DNA from 3 places in the Alcaligenes sp. GW821-FHT11D07 genome. Region 1 is predicted to be linked to each of the others. Evidence: predicted binding sites of a transcription regulator. Region 1 holds the regulator's gene; each other region holds the start of a gene.

Region 1 (5,308 bases):
TGGACGAGACTCGTCAGGGCGTGAACGACTTTACCAACTGGTTTGCCAGCGACCGCGACATGAACGGTGATTACTTTGGCTACGATGGCCCGTGCCCTCCGTGGAACGATGCCTTGCCGCACCGCTATGTCTTTACGGTTTATGCCTTGGATATTGCTGAGCTTCCCCTGGAGGGACGCTTCACCGGCCAAGACGTGTTACGTGCGATGGAAGGCCATATTCTGGGTCGTGCTGCCTTGACCGGCTTGTATACCTTGAATCCCCGCTTGATCCAGAAATCTTGAAGCCACACAGGGCGGACTGATTGAGTTTTTTTCATATTCTCTTGAGTCCGCCTGCTGCCGCCTTACTTATTTCCACATTTTTTGGGGTTTCTGCCACCGAAGGCGTTTGTCTCGGTGGTTTGTCGCGCTTCCGCGCTAAAATGCTGCTTTCTTAGTTTGCTACTACTTTACCCTTAGGAACCCTCATGTTTGACCGTTCTGCGACTCTTGACAAAGTTGACCCCGATTTGTGGGCTGCGATTCAAAGCGAAGATGTGCGCCAGGAGCAGCACATTGAGCTGATCGCCTCGGAAAACTACACCAGCCCTGCCGTTATGCAGGCCCAGGGCACCCAGCTGACCAATAAATACGCTGAAGGTTACCCAGGCAAGCGTTACTACGGCGGTTGCGAATTCGTGGACGTGGTCGAACAACTGGCTATTGACCGCTTGAAAGAGCTGTTTGGTGCTGAAGCCGCCAACGTGCAGCCTAACTCCGGCTCGCAAGCTAACCAGGGCGTGTACATGGCTGTGCTCAAACCGGGTGACACCGTTTTGGGTATGAGCCTGGCTGAAGGTGGTCACCTGACTCACGGTTCCCCTGTGAACGCATCGGGCAAACTGTACAACTTTGTGTCCTACGGTCTGGACGAAAACGAAGAGCTGGACTACGACCAACTGGAGCGCCTGGCCAAAGAGCACAAGCCCAAGCTGATCGTGGGTGGTGCTTCGGCTTACGCCCTGCGTATCGACTTTGAACGCATGGCTCGTATTGCGCATGAAAACGGCGCTCTGTTCATGGTGGACATTGCTCACTACGCAGGTCTGGTTGCGGGTGGTGCTTACCCCAACCCCGTGCCTCACGCTGACTTTGTGACTTCCACAACGCACAAGTCCCTGCGCGGCCCTCGTGGTGGCGTCATCATGATGAAAGCCGAACACGAAAAAGCCATTAACTCGGCTATTTTCCCCGGCATTCAAGGCGGTCCACTGATTCACGTCATCGCTGGTAAGGCTGTGGCATTCAAGGAAGCCTTGGCTCCTGAATTCAAGGACTACGCTGCTCAGGTCGTGAAAAACGCTGACGTTCTGGCTCGCACTCTGGTTGAGCGTGGCCTGCGTATCGTGTCTGGTCGCACCGAAAGCCACGTCATGCTGGTGGATCTGCGTCCTAAGGGCATCACCGGTAAAGTGGCTGAAGAAGCGCTGGGCAAAGCTCACATCACCGTCAACAAGAACGCCATCCCTAACGACCCCGAGAAGCCATTTGTCACCAGCGGCGTTCGTTTGGGTACACCTGCCATGACCACTCGCGGCTTTAAAGAAGCTGAAGCGGAATTGACGGCGCACCTGATTGCTGATGTACTGGACAACCCTCACGACGAAGCCGTTTTGGCGGACGTTCGTCGCCGTGTACATGAGCTGACTGCCAAGTTGCCTGTGTACTCCAAGTAATCCAGCCGGAGCGGGCCGTAAGGCCCGCGATCTTGAATGAAGTGTCCGTTCTGCCACCATGCCGATACCCAGGTGATCGATTCTCGAATCACCGAAGAAGGCGACGCCATACGGCGACGTCGTAAATGCTCGGACTGTGAACGGCGCTTCACGACTTACGAACGTGCTGAATTGAGCTTGCCCGTTGTGGCCAAGCGCAACGGCACCCGTATGGAATTTGATCCCGCACGTTTGCGGACCAGCATGGGCGTGGCGCTGCGCAAGCGCTCCATCCCAATGGCTCAAGTCGATGCCGCGGTACAGCGCATCGAAGAAAAACTTCAACTGACTGGTGAACGCGAAGTCTCCTCCGAGACCATCGGCGAGCTGGTCATGGCCGAGCTCAAGCAGCTGGATCAGGTAGCGTATGTACGCTTTGCCTCGGTCTACAAGAGCTTTAAAGACATCCGAGAGTTCGTGCAGGCGATCGATGAAATGAACGATCCCGGCCGCAACTAAGGCTTATGGTCGAGCAAGAAGACGTCATCTGGATGCGGCAAGCCCTGGAGCTGGCCGAACAATCTTTATATATCAGTGCCCCCAATCCACGCGTCGCCTGCCTGATCGTGCGTGATGGTCAATTGCTGGCCTCGGGTTCGACCCAGCAAGCGGGTGGCCCACATGCCGAAGTCATGGCCTTGCAACAGGCGCGGGAACGTGGCGTGAACGTGGCAGGAGCCACCTTTTACGTCACCCTGGAGCCATGTAGCCACCACGGGCGTACGCCTCCTTGTGCTGATGCGCTGGTCAAGGCCGGTGCTGGGCGTGTGGTGTTTTCCATGTATGACCCCAATCCCTTGGTAGCAGGACGTGGAGCCACACGTTTGCGTCAGGCGGGAATTACGGTGGACGGCCCTTTATGCGTAGAGCAGGCACTGGCGATCAACGCCGGTTTCTTTGCTCGTATGACGCGATCCCGACCCTGGCTGTGGATGAAAATGGCGGCCTCTTTGGATGGCCGCAGTGCATTACCGGATGGGCGTTCGCAATGGATTACCGGACCGCAGGCGCGCGATGATGGCCATCATTGGCGCGCGCGCAGTTGCGTCGTATTGACGGGTATCGGAACCGTAAATGCCGACAATCCCCTGATGAACGTACGAGCCGTGTCTACGCCACGACCACCGATCAAGGCGGTGTTGGATACGCATCTGCGTCTGGACCCTAATGCAGCTTTGCTGGATGGCACCCAATGCTGGGTGTTCACGCATCGTCGCGACCCGGAGCGCGAAGCTCAATTGGCGGATCGCAATGCCCTAGTTATTCCCATGCCCTTGCACGAAGGCCAAGTGGATGTTCGGGCGGTACTGGATTGGATGGCAGAGCAGCAGGTCAATGAAATCCATGCGGAAGCAGGGGCGCGCCTTTCCGGTGCTTTGATTGATGCGGGTGTCGTGGATCAACTATTGATGTATCTGGCCCCTAAAATTCTGGGGCAGGGGCGTGGTGTAGCGGATATTACCGCCTTGTCCGGACTGGACGATGTTGAACCCTTCGAGTTCACTGATGTGCGCTTATTCGGTGCCGACCTGCGAGTTCTGGCGCGCCAGCGTGACCATTGGGAAGCCTTGTTGCAGGCAGTGGGTGGGGCCTCTCCATCGGATTTTGAGTAAGCGCTATACGCGTTCATCCCGACGCTGAAACGACAGGCTCTACATTTAGCCAACGAAAAAATTTGAACACTTGCGTTACAAGGATAAGTTCTGCTATTATTATGGACTTGGCATTAGCAGCTTCAAATTGCTTGCCAAACGAACAATTAGGACAGGTGGCCGAGCGGTTGAAGGCGCACGCCTGGAAAGCGTGTATACGTTTATAGCGTATCGGGGGTTCGAATCCCCCTCTGTCCGCCAAGAATTCAGTACCTAAAAACCCGCCCTGCGCAAGCTAGGCGGGTTTTTTGTTGTCTGCGATCGCTTGGCTGAGGGACAAAGCAGGCCCTACGGCATTTAAGGAATCAGACTCAGGCGGTCGACCTCGAATTCAGTTTTGCGCAAACCCTTGTCAAATTCGCCTGTCAGTTCTACTTTCCGTTCGGCGTTAATGGTCTGCCCAGCGGGGAAATCTTCGTTGTCGATTTCTACCGTGATGCGGCCTGTGGCATCCTCAAAAATGTAGCGTTCGTCGCCTTCAAACGATACCAAACGACCTTGTAAACGAGCGATCTGATCATCGCGGCCGGTGTCCAGTAGCTGTTTGACGGTGACGAGCGGTACGTTGCTGGGGCCCGAGTAGGAGCCCGGAGCACTGGCCGCTTGTGGGGCATTGTTGGGGCCGGTGTAGCTGGTGGGTTGCGCGATGGCGACGGTGGTGCCAAGAGTAAGCAGGGCGGCGGCGAAGGTGGGGAAAGTGAATCGCATGGTTGGGTTTCCTGTATCGGGTGAATGTTCCGCCGATTGCGGAATGGTTTTATTAGAAACCCCGAACCTGAAGGAAATCTGAAGACGCTCAGTTTGCTGGAAAATCCAGTACCACGCCCAGGCCCTGGCCCTCTAGCCCGTCTTCAAAAGACAGCTTGGCATCATGCAAGGCAGCGATACGCGCCACGATGGACAAACCTAATCCGTTGCCTGGCTGCCCGGTGCCAAGTACACGAAAGAATTTTTCTCCCAAACGGGTCCGTTGATCGGGAGGCACACCAGGCCCATTGTCACGGACCGCAAGACGCACACCACCGTCGGACCGGTGTGTGGTTTCGATTCGTACCCGGGCCCCTGCGCCGCCGTAGAGCACGGCATTGCCAATCAGGTTGCGTAACGCACTGCTTAACAAGACGGGGGCAGCCTGCAGCGTTGTCACTGCTAACGCTCGCTCAATATTCACAGGTAGAGCGGGCAGCGATGGACTCAAACTGTCCAGAATCTGATTCAGATCTACGGTTTCACGTTTCAAAGGTTCGGCCTGCGGCTCCAGTCTTGTTAAAGCCAACAGGCTTTCTACCAGGGCAGTGCAACGGTCCAGATCAGTGCGCAACTGCTGCAGATGAGCGTCTGGCAGTTGAAGTTCCCGTTCGATCAATTGAACACGCATGCGCAGGCCAGCCAGTGGAGTGCGCAGCTCGTGCGCTGCATCGGAGGTAAATCGCCGCTCACTCTCAAGCGCTGCAGATAGACGAGCCATCAGGGCATTCAGTGCGTCCAGTATGGGTTGCAACTCGCGTGGCGGGTTTTCACCCTGCACGGGCGTGAGGTCATCGGGTGATTTGGCGTTGATGTGTCTGGCAGTGTCCTCCAGAGGGCGCATTAGGCGTCGAATCAATAGCCAGCTTAGTACGCCCAACAAAGCGAGCAAACCCAATGCGGGCCAGATCAGGTTCTCGGCCATGTCCTCTAGAAGCTCCAGCCGTTCCTTCATGGGCTGAGCGACTTGCGCAGTCACCCCTTCAGGCCCTGGGCGGACATACACCCGCCAGAGCTCATCGTCGATCCAGACCGTGCTGGTGACTTCGCGTCTGGCTTGGGGCAAAAAGGCCGTCTTTGGGGTGTCGTCGCCACGCAGCAGGACCTGGCCGTCCGCTGCCACCAACTGGTAATACATGCGTAGCTTGAGTGC
Region 2 (5,308 bases), on a different contig from region 1:
CAGCCGACACGGCCGAGTCGATCTGACCGACCAGATAAGAGCTCAGTTCCACCTCTTGAGGTGCCACCTGTACGGTGTCCGAAGACAACCAGGTGTTGATCCAGGGAATGGGGTTGTGTTTGACAGCCTCAAACGCAGGTTTAAGACCCACTGCACCCATACGGATGTTGGTAATGTATTCCACGTACTGAGCCAGAATGTCTTTGTTCAGACCAATCATGGAACCGTCGCGGAACAGGTAGTCTGCCCACAGCTTTTCCTGTTCAGCCGCATCTTTAAACATCTCAAAGCAGACAGGCTCCAGCTCGCGAGCAATGGTGGCGAATTCAGGATCATCATTGCCGGAACGCATAATGTTGATGATGTGCTGCGTACCTGTCAGGTGCAGCGCTTCATCGCGTGCGATCAAGCGAATGATCTTGGCATTACCTTCCATCAGCTTGCGTTCTGCAAACGCAAAAGAGCAGGCAAAACTGACGTAAAAGCGGATGGCCTCAAGAATATTGACGCTCATCATGCACAAATACAGCTTTTTCTTCAGCTCATAAACGCTCAGATTATGGGTTTCGCCATTGATCTGGTGCTCGCCCTCGCCCAGTTGGGCGTACAGCATGGTGTCACGAATCAAATCATCGTAATAGGACGAGATGTCCGCCGCACGCAGCTGGATATTCTCGTTGCGCACGATGTCGTCAAAAATGACGGACGGATCATTGGCAATATTGCGAATGATGTGCGTGTACGAGCGCGAGTGAATCGTCTCGGAAAAAGCCCAGGTTTCAATCCAGGTTTCCAGCTCTGGAATGGATACCAGAGGCAGGAATGCCACGTTAGGGCTACGGCCCTGGATGGAATCCAGCAAGGTCTGATACTTCAGATTGCTGATGAAAATATGCTTTTCGTGATCAGGCAGGTTCTGGTAGTCAATCCGGTCCTGCGTAATATCCACTTCCTCTGGACGCCAGAAGAAGGACAACTGCTTTTCAATCAGCTTTTCAAAAATCGGATACTTTTGCTGATCGTAGCGCGCTACGTTGACCGGCTGCCCAAAGAACATCGGTTCTTTGAGCTGGTCGTTATCCGTTTTAGAAAAAGTACTATAGGTAGTCATGATGCTATTTACCCTTGCTTAGATCTTGCACGCCCCACCAGCGCAACCGTCATCTTCAACTTCGCCATGCGAGTCGTCCGCGCCGTCGCGGGTGTTGTGGTAGTACAAGGTCTTCACACCATATTTGTAGGCCAGCAGCAAGTCCTTGAGCAGTTGCTTCATCGGGACACGACCACCCTCGAACCGCTGTGGGTCATAGTTGGTGTTGGCAGAAATCGATTGGTCCACGAACTTCTGCATCACACCAACCAACTTCAGGTAGTCCTCGTTACCGGGCATTTGCCACAGCAATTCGTACTGATCCTTATATTTTTCAAAATCAGGCACTACCTGACGCAAGATACCGTCCTTGGACTGCTTGACCGACACCAGGCCACGAGGAGGCTCAATACCGTTGGTGGCATTAGCGATCTGGCTGGAGGTTTCCGACGGCATCAAGGCTGTCAGGGTGGAGTTACGCAGGCCGTGCTTGACGATATCGGCGCGCAAAGCTTCCCAATCCAGATGCAAAGGCTCAGCACAAATGCTGTCCACATCTTTCTTGTAGGTATCAGTAGGCAACAAACCGGCTGCGTACGTAGTTTCGTCAAAAGCGTCGCAAGCACCGTATTCACGCGACAACTGCACCGAAGCCTTCAACAGGTAGTACTGAATAGCTTCAAAGGTGCGGTGGGTCAGACCCAAAGCGGCTGGATCGGAGTAACGGGTGCCGTTTTTGGCCAGGTAGTAAGCGTAGTTAATAACGCCGACGCCCAAAGAACGACGCTTGTTGGTTGCGTTCAATGCAGCCTTGACCGGGTAATCCTGGTAATCCAGCAATGCATCCAGAGCACGCACAATCAATTCAGCCAGGCTGTCGAGCTCGTCCAGAGACTCCAGAGCACCCAGGTTGAATGCGGACAGCGTGCACAGTGCGATTTCACCTTCGGGATCGTTCAGATCATTCAAAGGCTTGGTCGGCAGAGCAATTTCCATGCACAGGTTGGACTGGCGCACAGGAGCGCGGTCCGCCTGGAAGGGGCTATGGGTATTGCAGTGGTCTACGTTCTGAATGTAGATACGGCCTGTGCTGGCGCGCTCTTGCATCAGCAAGGAGAACAGTTCCACGGCAGGCAGGCTGCGCTTGCGGATGGCTGGATCTTGCTCGTACTTTTCGTACAGACGCTCAAACTCGTCCTGATCGGCAAAGAAGGCATCGTACAGGCCAGGAACGTCATGCGGCGAGAACAGCGTAATGTGGCTGCCCTTGATCAGGCGCTGATACAGCAAGCGGTTGATCTGAACGCCGTAGTCCAGGTGACGAATACGGTTTTCTTCCACACCACGGTTGTTCTTTAGGACCAGCAGCGTTTCCACTTCCAAGTGCCACATGGGGTAGAACAAAGTCGCGGCACCACCACGCACCCCACCTTGGGAGCACGACTTGACGGCGGCCTGGAACATCTTGAAAAAGGGCAAGCAACCGGTGTGCTGAGCTTCGCCACCACGAATCTCGCTACCCACGGCACGAATACGGCCACCGTTGATACCGATACCGGCACGTTGAGACACGTAACGCACAATGGCGCTGGTCGTCGCGTTGATGCTGTCCAGGCTGTCGTCACATTCGATCAGGACGCAAGAGCTGAACTGGCGTGTAGGTGTGCGCACACCCGCCATGATGGGCGTAGGCAATGAAATCTTGAACTGCGACACCGCGTCGTAAAAACGCTTGATGAAGCTTAGACGGGTTTCTGCTGGGTAACGTGCAAACAAGCACATGGCCACCAGGATGTACAAGAACTGGGGGCTTTCGTAAATGCGCTTGGTAACGCGGTTCTGAATCAGGTATTTGCCTTCCAACTGCTTGACGGCACCGTACGAGAAGTTCATGTCTCGCCAGTGATCAAGGTGGGCATCCAGCTCATCGAACTCGGCGCGGGTATAATCCTGCAGCAAATGAGGGTCGTAGCGCCCTTCTTCTGTTTGCCGGGTAACGTGGTCAAACAGAGTTGGTGGCTCGAACTGACCAAAAGCAATTTTGCGCAGATGGAAAATGGCCAGGCGAGCAGCCAGGTACTGATAGTCGGGGGTTTCTTCGGAGATCAAATCCGCAGCCGACTTAATAATAGTTTCGTGGATATCGCTGGTGCGGATACCGTTGTAGAACTGAATGTGCGAACGCAGTTCTACCTGGGAGACGGACACATTATTGAGACCCTCAGCAGCCCAGTCAACGACTCGGTGAATCTTGTCGAGGTTAATAGGTTCTGTGCGGCCATCCCGTTTGGTGACCATCAATTGTTCGGTTTGTTGCATCTGGAGTCTCGGAAAACGGATGTATGCGGAGAAGCGCCTGCGGCAGCTTTGGCATCACTAGCAAGCACCATATGTAGTGCAGAATAGCCGACATTCTACTACATATAGCGTTTTCAAATGAAACAAGTTCTTGCGCCATTAACAATTTTTACAGAGCTTGCAGCTCTTGGACGCAGCGCAGCAAGGCTTCGCCATAGGCTTCCCGCTTGCGTAAACCTATGCCTGTAATCGGCTCCAGATCAGCCTCTGAGCTTGGGCAACGGATGGCCACTTCGCGCAAAGTAGCATCATGGAAAATGACATAGGCGGGCACGCCGTGCTCTCGTGCCGTCGCTGCGCGCCAGGCACGCAAAGCCTCGAATCGTCTCTGCTGATCGGGCTCCAAAGCGGGCCCCGCTGGGGCCTGACCTTTGGTTCGATGTGCAGCCGGTCCCCGTGTTACGGTTTCGCGGCGCAGCATTAAGGTTCGTTCACCCTTCAGGACTTCACGACTGGCGTCGGTCAGCAGCAGGGTTCCATACCCTTCCGGGTCCACACTGACCAGGCTATGGGCCAGCAACTGACGCAGCACGCCTCTCCAGGCGTGATCGGACAAATCCTTGCCCACGCCAAAAACGGTGAGCTTGTCATGCTCGTGTTCCTTGACGCGTTCGGTCTGCTTGCCTAGCAAGATATCAATCAAATGCCCGGCACCGAAGCGTTGGCCGCGCTCACGCCACAATCGGTAAATCGTGGAAAGCATTTTCTGGGCTGCTACCGTCCCGTCCCAGGCCTCCGGAGCTTCCAGACAAGTGTCGCAGTTCCCGCAAGGCTCGATTTGCTGATCGAAATACGCCAGCAGCCGCTGCCTGCGGCAGGAAATCGTTTCGCACAAGCCCAGCATGGCATCCAATGCCTGACCTTGCTGGCGCCGGTGCGCCGCATCACCCTGCGACTGGTTAATCATGCGATGCAGTTGCACCACGTCCTGCAAACCATAGGCTAGCCAGGCGGTAGCGACTTCGCCATCACGCCCGGCCCGTCCGGTTTCCTGGTAATAGCCTTCTACGGACTTGGGCAGATCAATATGGGCCACAAAACGTACATCAGGCTTATTCACGCCCATGCCAAAGGCAATTGTTGCCACCATGACCACCCCTTCCTCGCGCAAGAAGCGCGCCTGATTGATGGCTCGTTGTTGCGCCTCCAGACCTGCGTGGTAGGGCAAGGCATGAATGCCGTTCTTGCACAGAAATTCGGCCGTATCTTCCACGCGGGAGCGGGACAGACAATACACAATTCCTGCGTGCCCTGCATGCTCTTCCTGAATGAAGCTCAGCAGTTGCTTGCGCACCTCGTTTTTCTCGATGATGCGGTAACAGATATTGGGACGATCAAAGCTGGCCACAAAATGGCGGGCCTCTTCCAGCTTGAGCCGCTGGGCAATTTCCACCCGCGTCAGTTGCGTAGCCGTAGCCGTCAAGGCGACCCGTGGTACTCCAGGCCAGCGCTGCGCCAACAGGTCCAGGCCCAGATATTCAGGACGGAAGTCGTGGCCCCATTGCGATACGCAGTGGGCCTCGTCGATAGCGAACAGGGATATCTGGCCTCGTGCCAGCAAATCCAGGCAACGGTCCGTCAGCAGACGTTCGGGAGCCACATAGAGCAGATCCAACTGGCCGGTCAGAAACTGACGCTCAACTTCACGAGCCGTCTGCCAATCCTGAGTGGAATTCAGAAAAGCAGCGTTCACGCCCAGCTCGTTTAGCGCATCCACCTGATCTTGCATCAAGGCAATCAAGGGGGAGACGACCACACCGGTACCGGGTCGAACCAATGCAGGAATCTGGTAACAAAGCGACTTGCCGCCGCCCGTAGGCATCAAGACCAGGGCGTCACCGCCTTGTATCAGGGTCTCGA
Region 3 (5,308 bases), on a different contig from region 1:
GCCTTGATGTCCAGACCTATCCAATCGACCCAAGGCAGAATCTCCAATAGTCTGGCCGGATGAGTGCCGGCCGTATGCAAACCTATCTTGAAACCCAAGCTGCGCACGGCTCGTATCGCTGCTCCCAGTTCAGGGTCCAGTGTCGGTTCACCACCGCTAAATACCACGGCATCCAGCAGGCCTACGCGCCTATTCAAAAAATCCAGCAGGCTGTCCCAAGCAATGGCGCTGTCTGGCGTGCGCTCTTGCAGATGCGGGTTATGGCAGTAGCCACAGCGCCAAGGGCAACCTTGGACAAAAATGACGGCGGCCAATTGTCCGGGGTAGTCTGTTGCCGAAAAGGGCGTACAGCCCCCCACCTTGAGGGCAAGGCTGCGTGATGGCCGGACGGCTGGATAAAGATGGCGCGTGGCGTGACTCATGATGTTTACGTGTTTTGTGCAGAGGTATCTAGGGAGGCACCTGCTTCAGTAAAGTAACGTCGCTCATGAAATTCGCCTTGCTTGCCTATATTGAATGACGACAGGGGGCGGTGATAGCCCATGACGCGGGTCCAGATTTCGCAGGGCTGGCGTTCGGAATCGTGCAGAGTGATGGGGGTCTGGTTCATGAAAACTCCTTAGATAAAAGCTTGTTTCTACAGGGTGCAAAAAGGGTGGGACGCCAAGGGGCGGGGTTCAAATGACGGCTATGCGCTGATAGGCTGCAGTGCTGCTAGAAGCGGTGGGTGTTGGTGTGCCAGCGTGAAAACCGCAGGGTTTAGTGGATGGGGGCTTGCGCTGGGTCGGAAGCCGATGCCTGTCGTTGGGAGCTGGCGTGGGCGTGATTTTGCAGCGTATCCTGTGATTCTTTTTGTGCTTGGGCCGCCTTCTTGCGTGCCAGTAGTTCACTATCACAATGCGGACAAAACTCATGTTTGCCGGACAAATAGCCATGCTGGGGGCAGATGGAAAACGTAGGTGTGACAGTGATGTAGGGCAAGGAGAAGCGATTCAAGGCCCGTTGAACCAAGTTGCGGCAGGCATCGGTGCTGGATAAGGCTTCCGTCATGTACAGATGCAGCACGGTACCGCCGGTGTATTTGCCTTGCAGCTCGTCCTGGCGTTCCAGGGCTTCAAAGGGATCTTCCGTAAAACCGACGGGCAGTTGCGAGGAGTTGGTGTAATAAGGCATCTGATCGGTGCCCGCCTGCAAAATGTCAGGCCAGCGCGCGCGATCCTCTTTGGCAAAGCGATAGGTGGTGCCTTCGGCCGGCGTTGCTTCCAAGTTGTACAGGTGGCCAGTGTTTTCTTGAAATTCCACCATGCGTTCACGGATATGATCGAGTAGACGCAGGGCAAAGTGGTGCCCCCACGGTGTACATAGATTGTGTTTGTCATTGGTGAAGTTGCGGATCATCTCGTTGATACCGTTTACCCCCAGCGTGGAAAAGTGATTACGCAAGGTGCCCAGGTAGCGGCGTGTGTAGGGAAACAAGCCCTGATCCATCAGTTGCTGAATGACGGTGCGCTTGATTTCAAGGCTTTCGCGGCCCATTTCTAGCAATTCATCCAGTCGAGTGAACAAGCCTGCCTCATCACCTTGGTACAGGTAGCCCAAGCGAGCACAGTTCAAGGTGACAACGCCCAATGAGCCGGTTTGCTCGGCGGAGCCAAACAGACCATTGCCCCGCTTTAACAATTCTCGCAGATCCAGCTGCAGGCGGCAGCACATGGAGCGGATCATATTGGGTTCCAGTTCAGAATTAATGAAGTTCTGGAAATAGGGCAGGCCGTACTTGGCTGTCATGGCAAACAGCCGCTCGGCATTGGGGCTGTGCCAGTCAAAGTCGCGGGTGATGTTGTAGGTGGGGATGGGGAAGGTGAAGGCGCGTCCGCGAGCGTCCCCTTCGCTCATGACCTCGATATAGGCCTGGTTGATCATGTCCATTTCGGTCTGCAGATCACCGTAGCAAAAGGGCATTTCCTCGCCACCGATTAGCGGAACTTGCTGGCGCAGATCATCGGGGCAGACCCAATCAAAGGTCAGGTTGGTAAAGGGCGTTTGTGTGCCCCAACGCGACGGCACATTCAGGTTGTAGATGAGCTCCTGCATGGATTGACGCACTTGCTTGTAGCTCAGCGCGTCTTTGCGCACGAAGGGCGCCATATAGGTGTCAAAGGAGCTGAAGGCTTGGGCTCCGGCCCATTCGTTTTGCAGGGTGCCCAGGAAATTGACGACTTGCCCAACTGCACTGCTCAGATGCCGGGGCGGTCCGGATTCTATTTTTCCGGGGACGCCGTTCAGGCCTTCGTTTAAAAAGGTCCGTAAAGACCAACCTGCGCAATAACCAGAGAGCATGTCCAGATCGTGGATGTGCAGATCCGCTTGACGGTGTGCTTGGCCGATTGCTTCAGGGTAGATATGGCTGAGCCAATAGTTGGCAATCATTTTTCCAGAGCTATTCAGGATCAACCCACCGAGCGAATAGCCCTGGTTGGCGTTGGCCTGAACGCGCCAGTCCTGGCGGTCTAAATACTCGGTGATAGACCGGATAATGTCGAGCTGCGCAGCGGGGCGCTGTGTGGTTTCCTGGGTAGCCATATTCTGCTTAAAAACCTATATATAGTGATTTTTAGGATTCATGACACTATATATGGTGGTTTTTGGCTGGGCTAGACGATTGTGGACCAGGCTTGATCTAGGTTAATTTCTAGAACAGACGAGCTCGCGGTGGGCGATGTTCACTTGCTGTCTGATGCCGCTAAGGGGGGGCGAGGTGTGGCAATGCCTGTCATACCCTTCTTTTGATCCAGCAATTAGGGGGTGCAATGCGGGCGAAGAAAACAAAACTGCCGGCATTGCGCCGGCAGTTCTTGGGTATTCAGTCAGCCTGGTTTAACTAAAGCGCGCTTGGAGTGCGACTTTCAAGTTGTGTTGATACTCAGCAACCTGCTCCAGCAGATGTTCTTCGTGGGACGACCAGCTTTGCTTTTGCTCAGCATTGCGTTCGGGTGCGGGTGACCAGGCAGAGTCCGGGAAATAGGGATCATCACGCCAGCGGGGGATGATGTGCCAGTGCAGGTGGGGGACTTGGTTACCAAACTGGGCCAGATTAATTTTGGCTGTCCCCAGCAGTGTGCGCTGGGTTTGTTCGACCACGTACACCGCTGCCATAATTGCTTGCCGCTGTTCCTCGGGCAGGTCCGTCATCTCAGCGACATGCTCTTGCCAGATCACGCGGGTATAGCCGGGAAATGGGCTGTCCGTGACGGCAAGTACCAGAATGCCAGCGCCCGACCAGAGCAGTTGGTCGGGCTTTAACGCACATAAGGGGCATGTGCCTAGGCTCATGCGGGTTGGCCAAAGAAGAGGTTTTGCAGGGCAACGCCAGGATCGGGCTCACGCATGAAAGCTTCGCCGACCAGGAAGGCTTGAACCTGATTCTCACGCATCAAAGCGACATCTTCCAGAGTGTGAATGCCACTTTCGGTGACCACACGTTTTTCGCTGGGGATGAAAGGCAGCAGATCCAAGGTGTTCTGGGTGCTGGTTTCAAAGGTGCGCAGGTTGCGGTTATTGATGCCCAGCAGGCTGGTCTTCATTTGCAAGGCAATATCCAGCTCGGCACGGTCATGCACTTCAACCAGTACATCCATGCCCAGCTCATGGGCCATGGTTTCGTATTCCATTAATTGGTCTTTATCCAGAGCCGCCACGATCAGAAGAATGCAGTCCGCACCCATGGCCCGGGCGTGGATGATCTGGTAAGGATCAATGATGAAGTCCTTGCGCAGCACGGGCAGGGCGCAAACAGCGCGTGCCTGACGCAGGTGGTCGTAAGAACCCTGAAAATACTGGATATCGGTCAGGACTGACAGGCAAGCCGCACCGTGGGCAGCGTAGCTGGAGGCAATTTCTGTAGGGTTGAAGTCGGCACGGATCACGCCCTTGGACGGAGATGCCTTTTTGACTTCCGCAATAATGGCAGGCTTGCCTTGCGCAATTTTGTCTTCGATGGCGCTGGCAAAGCCGCGCAGGTCGTTCCGGTTCTTCGCTTCGCGCAGCAAATCAGATTCGCTACGCAGTTGGCGGGCGGTGACGACTTCAGCTCTTTTGGTGTCGAGGATTTTGGCCAGAATGTCGTTCATGGGTTTAACTTCCTTGTATAAGCGCGGAATTGTTCGAGTTTTTCTCGGGCGGCGCCGTTGGCTATGGCCTCAAAGGCCATGCGCAGACCTTGCTCTATGGAATCAGCGTGATTGGCGGCGTAGATGGCCAGCCCGGCGTTGAGGCCCACGATATCACGAGCCGTACCCTCTTGGTTATTGAGGGCTTCCATAATCATCAAGGCGGATTCTTCGCGGCTGGTGACGCGGATGCTGCGGTTGGAGGTCATGGCCATGCCAAAATCTTCCGGGTGAATCTCGTATTCACGTACCTGGCCGTCTTTCAGCTCACCCACCAGCGTGGCGGCGCCCAGAGAGGCCTCATCCATACCGTCTTTGCCGTGCACAATCAGAACGTGCTTGGCACCCAGTCTTTGCATGACTCGAACCTGAATCCCCACCAAGTCGGCATGGAACACGCCCATCAGCTGGTTTGTGGCACCCGCTGGGTTCGTCAGGGGGCCCAGAATATTGAAAATGGTACGCACACCCAGTTCTTTGCGGACTGCGGCGACGTTTTTCATCGCACCGTGGTGGGCGGGGGCGAACATAAAGCCGATATTGGTTTCAGCAATGCTTTGCGCCACTTGCTCCGGAGAGAAAGCCAGACTGACGCCTAGTGCTTCCAGCACATCCGCACTGCCTGACGATGAAGAGGCACTGCGGTTGCCGTGTTTGGCCACTTTCACCCCTACCGAGGCGGCCACGAACATGGCGGCGGTGGAAATATTGAAGGTATTGGAGCCATCCCCGCCTGTGCCACACATATCCAGCAACTCGTCTGGGTTCGGGGTAATAACTGGCGTGGCAAATTCGCGCATGACTTGGGCGGCAGCGGAAATCTCACCCACGCTTTCTTTTTTCACGCGCAGACCCATCAGCAGGGCTGCGGCAATTTGTGGCGACATTTCACCACGCATCAGCATGCGCATCAGGTGCAGCATTTCGTCGTGGAAGATTTCCCGGTGTTCGATACAGCGCACCAGTGCTTCGGTAGGAGTGATGGTGTTCATGATTTACAGGTCCAGAAAGTTCTTCAGCAGGGCGTGACCGTGCTCGCTCAGTACGGATTCAGGGTGAAATTGCACGCCGTAAATAGGCAGTTCGCGGTGCCGGATACCCATGATTTCGCCATCTTCGGTTTGTGCCGTCACGTGCAG

The links. Region 1 encodes NrdR, which represses ribonucleotide reductase genes. Its sites were predicted from a motif close to CACNANATNTNGTG; they were not measured.
Region 2: nrdA (class 1a ribonucleoside-diphosphate reductase subunit alpha) is a predicted target of NrdR. The motif match lies at 3,475-3,488, and genes of this name have one in related genera.
Region 3: AC1RSM_RS08645 (ribonucleoside triphosphate reductase) is a predicted target of NrdR. The motif match lies at 2,628-2,641, and genes of this name have one in related genera.

Annotation. Positions count from the first base shown of each region.
Region 1 covers NZ_JBXART010000003.1:217,587-222,894, reverse strand. Annotated here, with positions in the region: gene AC1RSM_RS14045 (YbhB/YbcL family Raf kinase inhibitor-like protein) at 1-284, shown strand, start outside; gene glyA (serine hydroxymethyltransferase) at 470-1,717, shown strand; gene nrdR (transcriptional regulator NrdR) at 1,754-2,215, shown strand; gene ribD (bifunctional diaminohydroxyphosphoribosylaminopyrimidine deaminase/5-amino-6-(5-phosphoribosylamino)uracil reductase RibD) at 2,221-3,369, shown strand; tRNA gene AC1RSM_RS14025 (tRNA-Ser) at 3,519-3,609, shown strand; gene AC1RSM_RS14020 (YgiW/YdeI family stress tolerance OB fold protein) at 3,706-4,116, opposite strand; gene AC1RSM_RS14015 (ATP-binding protein) at 4,205-5,308, opposite strand, start outside.
Region 2 covers NZ_JBXART010000002.1:546,804-552,111, reverse strand. Annotated here, with positions in the region: gene nrdB (class Ia ribonucleoside-diphosphate reductase subunit beta) at 1-1,111, opposite strand, end outside; gene nrdA (class 1a ribonucleoside-diphosphate reductase subunit alpha) at 1,130-3,409, opposite strand; gene recQ (DNA helicase RecQ) at 3,558-5,308, opposite strand, start outside.
Region 3 covers NZ_JBXART010000002.1:6,397-11,704, forward strand. Annotated here, with positions in the region: gene AC1RSM_RS08635 (anaerobic ribonucleoside-triphosphate reductase activating protein) at 1-422, opposite strand, end outside; gene nrdD (anaerobic ribonucleoside-triphosphate reductase) at 428-610, opposite strand; gene AC1RSM_RS08645 (ribonucleoside triphosphate reductase) at 760-2,583, opposite strand; gene AC1RSM_RS08650 (HIT family protein) at 2,878-3,333, opposite strand; gene trpC (indole-3-glycerol phosphate synthase TrpC) at 3,330-4,130, opposite strand; gene trpD (anthranilate phosphoribosyltransferase) at 4,127-5,161, opposite strand; gene AC1RSM_RS08665 (anthranilate synthase component II) at 5,165-5,308, opposite strand, start outside.